2 linked regions of the Longimicrobium terrae genome follow. The protein of the gene in region 2 binds, or shares a complex with, the protein of the main gene of each other region. Links are inferred from orthologs where the notes say so. Each region holds a gene or a part of one and is shown on either strand. Other genes may lie near its edges. The genes, in order: rpsJ and nusB.

Evidence for each region.
Region 1: the proteins of nusB (region 2) and rpsJ are in contact, whole or in part, in a solved structure (PDB 3D3B), measured with the Escherichia coli proteins. The link is inferred for Longimicrobium terrae from one-to-one orthologs.

Annotation. Positions count from the first base shown.
Region 1 is NZ_JACHIA010000001.1:301,818-304,974, reverse strand. Bases 224-3,065 are described here. They hold rpsJ (30S ribosomal protein S10), read left to right. Parts: upstream 224-1,411; coding sequence 1,412-1,720; downstream 1,721-3,065. Other genes in these bases: rplW (50S ribosomal protein L23), read left to right, coding at 2,997-3,065; rplD (50S ribosomal protein L4), read left to right, coding at 2,363-3,004; rplC (50S ribosomal protein L3), read left to right, coding at 1,731-2,348; tuf (elongation factor Tu), read left to right, coding at 224-1,316. Also shown: more of tuf, read left to right, coding at 123-223; more of rplW, read left to right, coding at 3,066-3,157. UniProt on the Escherichia coli protein: Involved in the binding of tRNA to the ribosomes. Part of the processive rRNA transcription and antitermination complex (rrnTAC). The complex forms an RNA-chaperone ring around the RNA exit tunnel of RNA polymerase (RNAP).
Region 2 is NZ_JACHIA010000003.1:152,764-156,006, forward strand. The notes cover bases 50-2,977. They hold nusB (transcription antitermination factor NusB), read right to left. Parts: upstream 1,767-2,977; coding sequence 1,332-1,766; downstream 50-1,331. Other genes in these bases: HNQ61_RS06745 (GNAT family N-acetyltransferase), read right to left, coding at 50-171; HNQ61_RS06750 (glycosyltransferase), read right to left, coding at 220-1,335; ribH (6,7-dimethyl-8-ribityllumazine synthase), read right to left, coding at 1,763-2,242; HNQ61_RS06765 (bifunctional 3,4-dihydroxy-2-butanone-4-phosphate synthase/GTP cyclohydrolase II), read right to left, coding at 2,585-2,977. Also shown: more of HNQ61_RS06745, read right to left, coding at 1-49; more of HNQ61_RS06765, read right to left, coding at 2,978-3,243. UniProt on the Escherichia coli protein: Part of the processive rRNA transcription and antitermination complex (rrnTAC). The complex forms an RNA-chaperone ring around the RNA exit tunnel of RNA polymerase (RNAP).

The sequences.
Region 1 (3,157 bases), on a different replicon or contig from region 2:
GACGCCGGACCACCCGATTCCGCGGCTGAGGCGGTTCGCCGGCCCGGGGCGCAGTGCGCCGCCGGGCGGAATCCATTCAGCCATCTTTTCTCCACCACCCTCGGGACTGAGGATTCAAACCAATGGCCAAGGCCAAGTTTGAGCGCAACAAGCCGCACGTAAACGTGGGCACCATCGGCCACGTCGACCACGGCAAGACCACGCTGACGGCCGCGATCACGCGCATTCAGGCTGCGCAGGGGTTCGCGGACTTCATCAGCTTCGACAACATCGACAAGGCTCCGGAAGAGCGGGCGCGCGGGATCACGATCTCGACGGCGCACGTGGAGTACCAGACGGCGAACCGTCACTACGCGCACGTGGACTGCCCGGGCCACGCCGACTACGTGAAGAACATGATCACGGGCGCGGCGCAGATGGACGGAGCGATCCTGGTGGTGTCGGCGGCCGACGGCCCGATGCCGCAGACGCGCGAGCACATCCTCCTGGCGCGCCAGGTGAACGTGCCGTACGTGGTGGTGTTCATGAACAAGGTCGACATGGTCGACGACCCGGAACTGCTGGAGCTGGTGGAGCTGGAAGTCCGCGAGCTGCTGAGCGAGTACGACTTCCCGGGCGACGATACGCCGATCGTGAAGGGCTCTGCGCTCAAGGCGCTGGAGTCGGGTGATCCGAACAGCGAGTGGGGCTCCAAGATCGGCGAGCTCATGAACGCGATCGACACCTGGATTCCGCAGCCGGAGCGCCAGGTGGACAAGCCGTTCCTGATGCCGGTCGAGGACGTGTTCTCGATCACCGGCCGCGGCACGGTGGCCACGGGCCGCATCGAGCGCGGCATCATCAAGGTGGGCGAGACGGTGGAGCTGGTGGGCTTCGGTGCCGAAAAGAGCACGACGGTCACCGGCGTCGAGATGTTCCGCAAGCTGCTGGACGAGGGCCAGGCCGGCGACAACGTCGGACTGCTGCTCCGCGGCGTGGCCAAGGACGACATCGAGCGCGGCATGGTGCTGGCGAAGCCCAAGACCATCACGCCGCACACGAAGTTCAAGGCCGAGGTGTACGTGCTGACCAAGGAAGAAGGCGGCCGTCACACGCCGTTCTTCACCGGGTACCGCCCGCAGTTCTACTTCCGCACGACGGACGTGACGGGCACCGCCGACCTCCCCGAAGGTGTGGAGATGGTGATGCCGGGCGACAACGTGCAGATGACGGTGGAGCTGATCACGCCCATCGCCATGGAGAAGGAACTGCGCTTCGCCATCCGCGAGGGCGGCCGCACCGTCGGCGCCGGCGTCGTCACCGAAATCCTGGACTGAAGACGGTTGGCGTAAGGAGCGCGGGACGGCCTGGTGCCGCCCCGCGCCTCTGTTCGCACCTGAGCTTCTGAACAACGTCAACCGGACTTACATACATGGCAGGCAAGATTCGCATTCGGCTGAAGGGCTTCGATCACGCGGTGATCGATCAGACCACGGCCGACATCGTCCGCACGGCGGAAAAGACGGGAGCCCGCGTCAGCGGCCCCATTCCGCTGCCCACGCGGATTCAGCGGTGGACCGTTCTGCGGTCTCCGCACGTGGACAAGAAGAGCCGCGAGCAGTTCGAGCTGAAGACGCACAAGCGCGTCATCGATATCCTGGACTCGCGCCCGCAGACCGTCGACGCTCTGACCAAGCTGGATCTTCCGGCCGGTGTCGACGTCGAGATCAAGGTGGACTGAGGAGACCTCGATGTCGGGAATCATCGGACGGAAGCTGGGGATGACCCAGATCTTCGACGAGTCCGGAGCCGTCGTGCCCGTGACCGTCATTGAAGCGGGGCCCTGCCCCGTGGTACAGGTTCGCACCGACGAGAAGGACGGCTACGCGGCCGTTCAGCTCGGATTCGGCGCCAAGAAGGCCACCCGCGCCACCAGCGCGGAAAAGGGCCACGCCACCAAGGCCGGCCTCGAGGCCGCGCCCGCGGTGCTCAAGGAGTTCCGCTTCGACGCCGCTCCCGCCCTGGGCGAGAGCGTGACGGTGGACGGCTTCGAGCGCGGACTGCGCGTCAAGGTGACGGGCGTCACCAAGGGCCGCGGCTTCCAGGGCGTCATGAAGCGCCACGGATTCGGCGGCGGACGCGCCTCGCACGGCGCCACCCGCGTGCACCGCGCTCCGGGCTCCATCGGCGCCGGCACCAACCCGTCGCGCGTCATCAAGGGCAAGCGCATGCCCGGCCACATGGGCGACGCGCAGCAGACCGTGCGCAACCTGCTGGTGGCCAAGGTCGACGCCGAGCGGAACCTGCTGTACGTGCGCGGAGCCGTGCCGGGTCCCGTGAACGGCTACGTCTTCGTCACGCGGCAGTAAGGGGATCCTGAAAAATGGCAACTGCACGTTTCTTCAACGCCGCCGGCGAGCCCGGCGATGCGTTCGAGCTCCCCGCGGAGCTCTTTGACGGCATCATCAACGAGCCGGTGCTGCACCAGGTGATCAAGGCGTACCTGGCCAACCAGCGCCAGGGCACGCACGCCACCAAGACCCGCGCCAACGTTTCGGGCGGCGCCCGCAAGCCGTGGCGCCAGAAGGGCACCGGCCGCGCGCGGCAGGGCTCCATCCGTGCGCCGCACTGGCGCGGCGGCGGCATCGTGTTCGGCCCGCACCCGCGTTCGTACCACCAGGACGTGCCGCGCAAGGTGAAGGCCCTGGCCCGCCGCTCGGCGTTCAACCAGCGGGCGAACAACGGCGAAATCGTGGTGGTGGAGCGCCTGGCGTTCGACACCCCCAAGACCAAGGTTGCACTGTCGCTGCTGGGCCGCATGGGAGTCGCCGACGCCAAGCGCGTCCTGGTGCTCACGGACGGCAGCAAGAACACGGTGCTCCGCTCGTTCCGCAACCTGCCGAACGTGGAAGTGCTCCCGTTCTCGCAGGCGTCGGCCTACGTCGTCCTCAAGGCGCGCCAGGTCATCATCGAGCAGTCGGCCCTCGAGGCCGTCGGGCGCACCGAGGAGGCCGTCCATGCGTAACGTCAGCGAGATCCTGGTCCGCCCGATGGTGACTGAAAAGAGTCACGTCCAGCTGGACCAGCACGGCGCCTACACCTTCGTGGTGGCCAACGACGCCAACAAGATCGAGATCGCCTACGCGATCGAGAAGCAGTTCAACGTCAAGGTGACGGC
Region 2 (3,243 bases):
GCGGCGGTGGATGGCGAAACGGTACTCGAGCGCGGGGGAGAGGAAGCGCGCCTCGGGCGGCCGCGCGGATACATCGCCCGGCGCGAGGATGCGGATCAGGCGCAGTTCGACGGTATCGTCCGACAGCACCGCATCCACCGGAAGCGAGTGCGTGGAGGGTTCGCCGGACATGAGTTCGGAGGTGCGGGAGGCGTCGTGAAGTGAGGCGATTGAGCCGGGTTACTGCTTCGCGGATGCGGCCGCCTGCAGGTGCGCTTCAGTGCGCTCGGCGGCTCGGTCCCATGAGAGCGTCTGGGCGAACGCGTGCGCGCCCGATCCGAGCGACTCTACGCGTGCGGGGTCGCGGGCCAGCGACGCGAGCGCGTCAGCCAGCTTGTCCGCGTCGCCGTAGGGGACGAGCAGGCCGGTGCGGTCGTGGATCACCGATTCGCGCAGGCCGGGGGAGTCCGCGGCCACGGCGGGCGTTCCGCACGCGCCGGCCTCGATGTTGGTGATCCCCCACCCTTCCTTGGGCGAGGCGAGAACCGCGGCCCAGCTCGTCCGCAGCAGATCGCGCTTCTGCTCCTCGCTCACGAATCCCTCGAAGCGCACCGCATCGCCCAGGCCCAGCCGCTCCACCTGCGCGCGGAGTTCGGCCTCCTCACTCCCCCGCCCGGCGATGCGCAGCGTGGCATCCACCCCGCGCTGGCGGACGCGGTGCAGCCCATCGATCACCAGATCCACCCGCTTGTACTTCTTGAGCCGGCCCACGTAGACGAACGACGGCCGCGGAGTGCGCGCGATGGCGGGATCCGGGGTGAAGAAGCCGAGATCGACGCCGTTGTGAATGACGGAGATGTCGTCGCGCCGCAGCCCGCGCGCGACCAGATCGTCGGCGGTGCTTTCGGAGACGGCCTGCGTGGGAAGGCCGCGGTACACGGCGGGGATGGGGCGTTCCAGCAGCCAGGTGGCCGCGGCGAACGGCGCGGAGGCCTCGCGGAACGCCGTCGCGCCGAACAGGTGGTGGACGAGGAGGACGAGCGGGCGGCGCACCCAGAGCGGGGTGAAGAGCGGGACCTTGTTCAGGTCCTCCACCACCACGTCCCACGCGTCATTCGCCAGATGCCGGCGGTAGAACGCGGGCGCGGCGAGCGAAAAGGTGTTGCGCCCGCCGGTGCGGTGGATGCGCATTCCGTCCGTCTCGGCGGCGGGCGCGGCGCCGGGCCAGCCGGAAACGAGCGCGTGCACCGTGTGCCCGCGCCGCGCCAGCCGGCCAAAGATTTCGTGCAGGTGGGTTTCCGCGCCGCCGGACTGCGGGTTGGCGAGGTCCTGCCAGTTCAGGACCAGGATCTTCACGCCTGGCCGGGCTCGGCGGGGTTCAGGCGGCGCATGACGGCGTCCAGCACGCCGTTCACAAAGCGCGGGCTCTCGTTGGTCCCATACTTTTCCGCCAGGTTCACCGCTTCCCGGATGGCCATGCGGGGCGCCACCTCATCCACGAACATCATTTCCGCCGTCCCCAGCCGCAGAATGGCGCGGTCGATGACGGACAGCCGGCTCATGCGCCAGTTGGTGAGCGACTCCTCGATCGCGCGGTCGATGCGCGGAAGGTTGGTCGCCACCAGGCGCACGAGCACCTCGGCGAACGGGCGGTTCTCCGGCGAGACGCGCAGGTTGGTCACCAGGTCGGAGAGGGTGGCGATGGCCTCGGCCGGGTCGCCGCCCTTCTGCTCCCACGCGTACAGCGCCTGCAGCGCCCAACCGCGCGCGCGGCTGCGATGCTTCACCGCGCCTCCTTGGTGCCCAGTCGGGTGTACAGGTCGCTCATTTCCATGGCGACCATCGCCGCGTCCCAGCCCTTGTTGCCGGCCTTGGTGCCCGCGCGTTCAATGGCCTGCTCGATCGTCTCCGTCGTCAGCACGCCGAAGACGATGGGGACGCTGACCGAGGCGCCCACCGAAGCCGCGCCGTTTGCCGCCGCGCCCGCGACGTAGTCGAAGTGCGGCGTCGCGCCGCGGATCACGCAGCCCAGCGAGATGACGGCGTCAAAGCGTCCGCTTTCCGCCAGCATGCGAAGGGGTCCGGCGAGTTCCCAGGCGCCGGGCACCCAGACGGCCTCGATGTCGTCGTCCTGAACGCCGTGCTGCAGCAGGCAGTCGCGCGCGCCGGCCAGCAGTTGGCGGGTGATCATGTCGTTGAAGCGGCTGATGACGATGCCGAAGCGCTTGCCTTCGCCGCGGATCTGGCCGTGGATTTCGATCAAGGGAGTACGGGAGTGCGAGAAAGAAGTGCGTGAGTGCTGGGTGCGTTAGTGCGTGAGTGCGACCACAAGCACGAAAGTACGAAAGTACGAAAGTACGGAACCGCGGTTTTCGGCGCCCAAGCGCACGGAACTGGTGTGTGCTCCCTCTCCCACATCTGTTCGTGGGAGAGGGTCGTCGTGCGCAGCACGCGGGGTGAGGGCGTCACTCCGCCGCCCGCACGACAATCCGCATCGTGCCCAAGACCCACCGCCACCCAGCCGCGGAGCGGAGGCCGAGCACCGGGCCCCGAGCACTTTTCTGTCGCACTCACGCACCCCGCACCCCGCACTCACGCACTTCCCTTACGCCGCGTCGCCCTCGAGCGCCAGCATGTGCCCCATCCGGTCGCGCTTGGTGCGCAGGTAGCCGCTGTTGTGCTCGTTGGGCTCCACCGTCAGCGGAAGCTGCTCCACCACCGACAGTCCGTATCCGTCCATCCCCACGATCTTCTTGGGGTTGTTGGTCAGGATGCGCACCGTCGACAAGCCGAGGTCGAGCAGGATCTGCGCCCCGATGCCGTACTCGCGCAGGTCCGCGCGGAAGCCGAGCGCCTCGTTGGCCTCCACCGTGTCCATCCCCTGGTCCTGCAGGTTGTACGCGCGAAGCTTCTGCACCAGCCCGATGCCGCGCCCCTCCTGCCGCAGGTAGACGATGGCGCCGCTGCCCTCCTTGTCGATCTGCCGCATGGCGCAGTCCAGCTGCTCGCCGCAGTCGCAGCGCAGCGAGTGAAAGACGTCGCCGGTGAGACACTCGGAGTGCATGCGCACCAGCACGTTCTCCATCCCCTCCACCTCGCCCTTGACCATGGCGACGTGCTCGTACTGGTCCACGTCGTTGCGGTAGGCGATGATGCGCCAGTCGCCCGTGGGCGTGGGGATGGTGGCCTCGGCCTCGCGCCGCACCAGCCGCTCGCGCTTCAGGCGGTAGGCCACGATCTGCGCGACGGTGATGAACTTCAGCC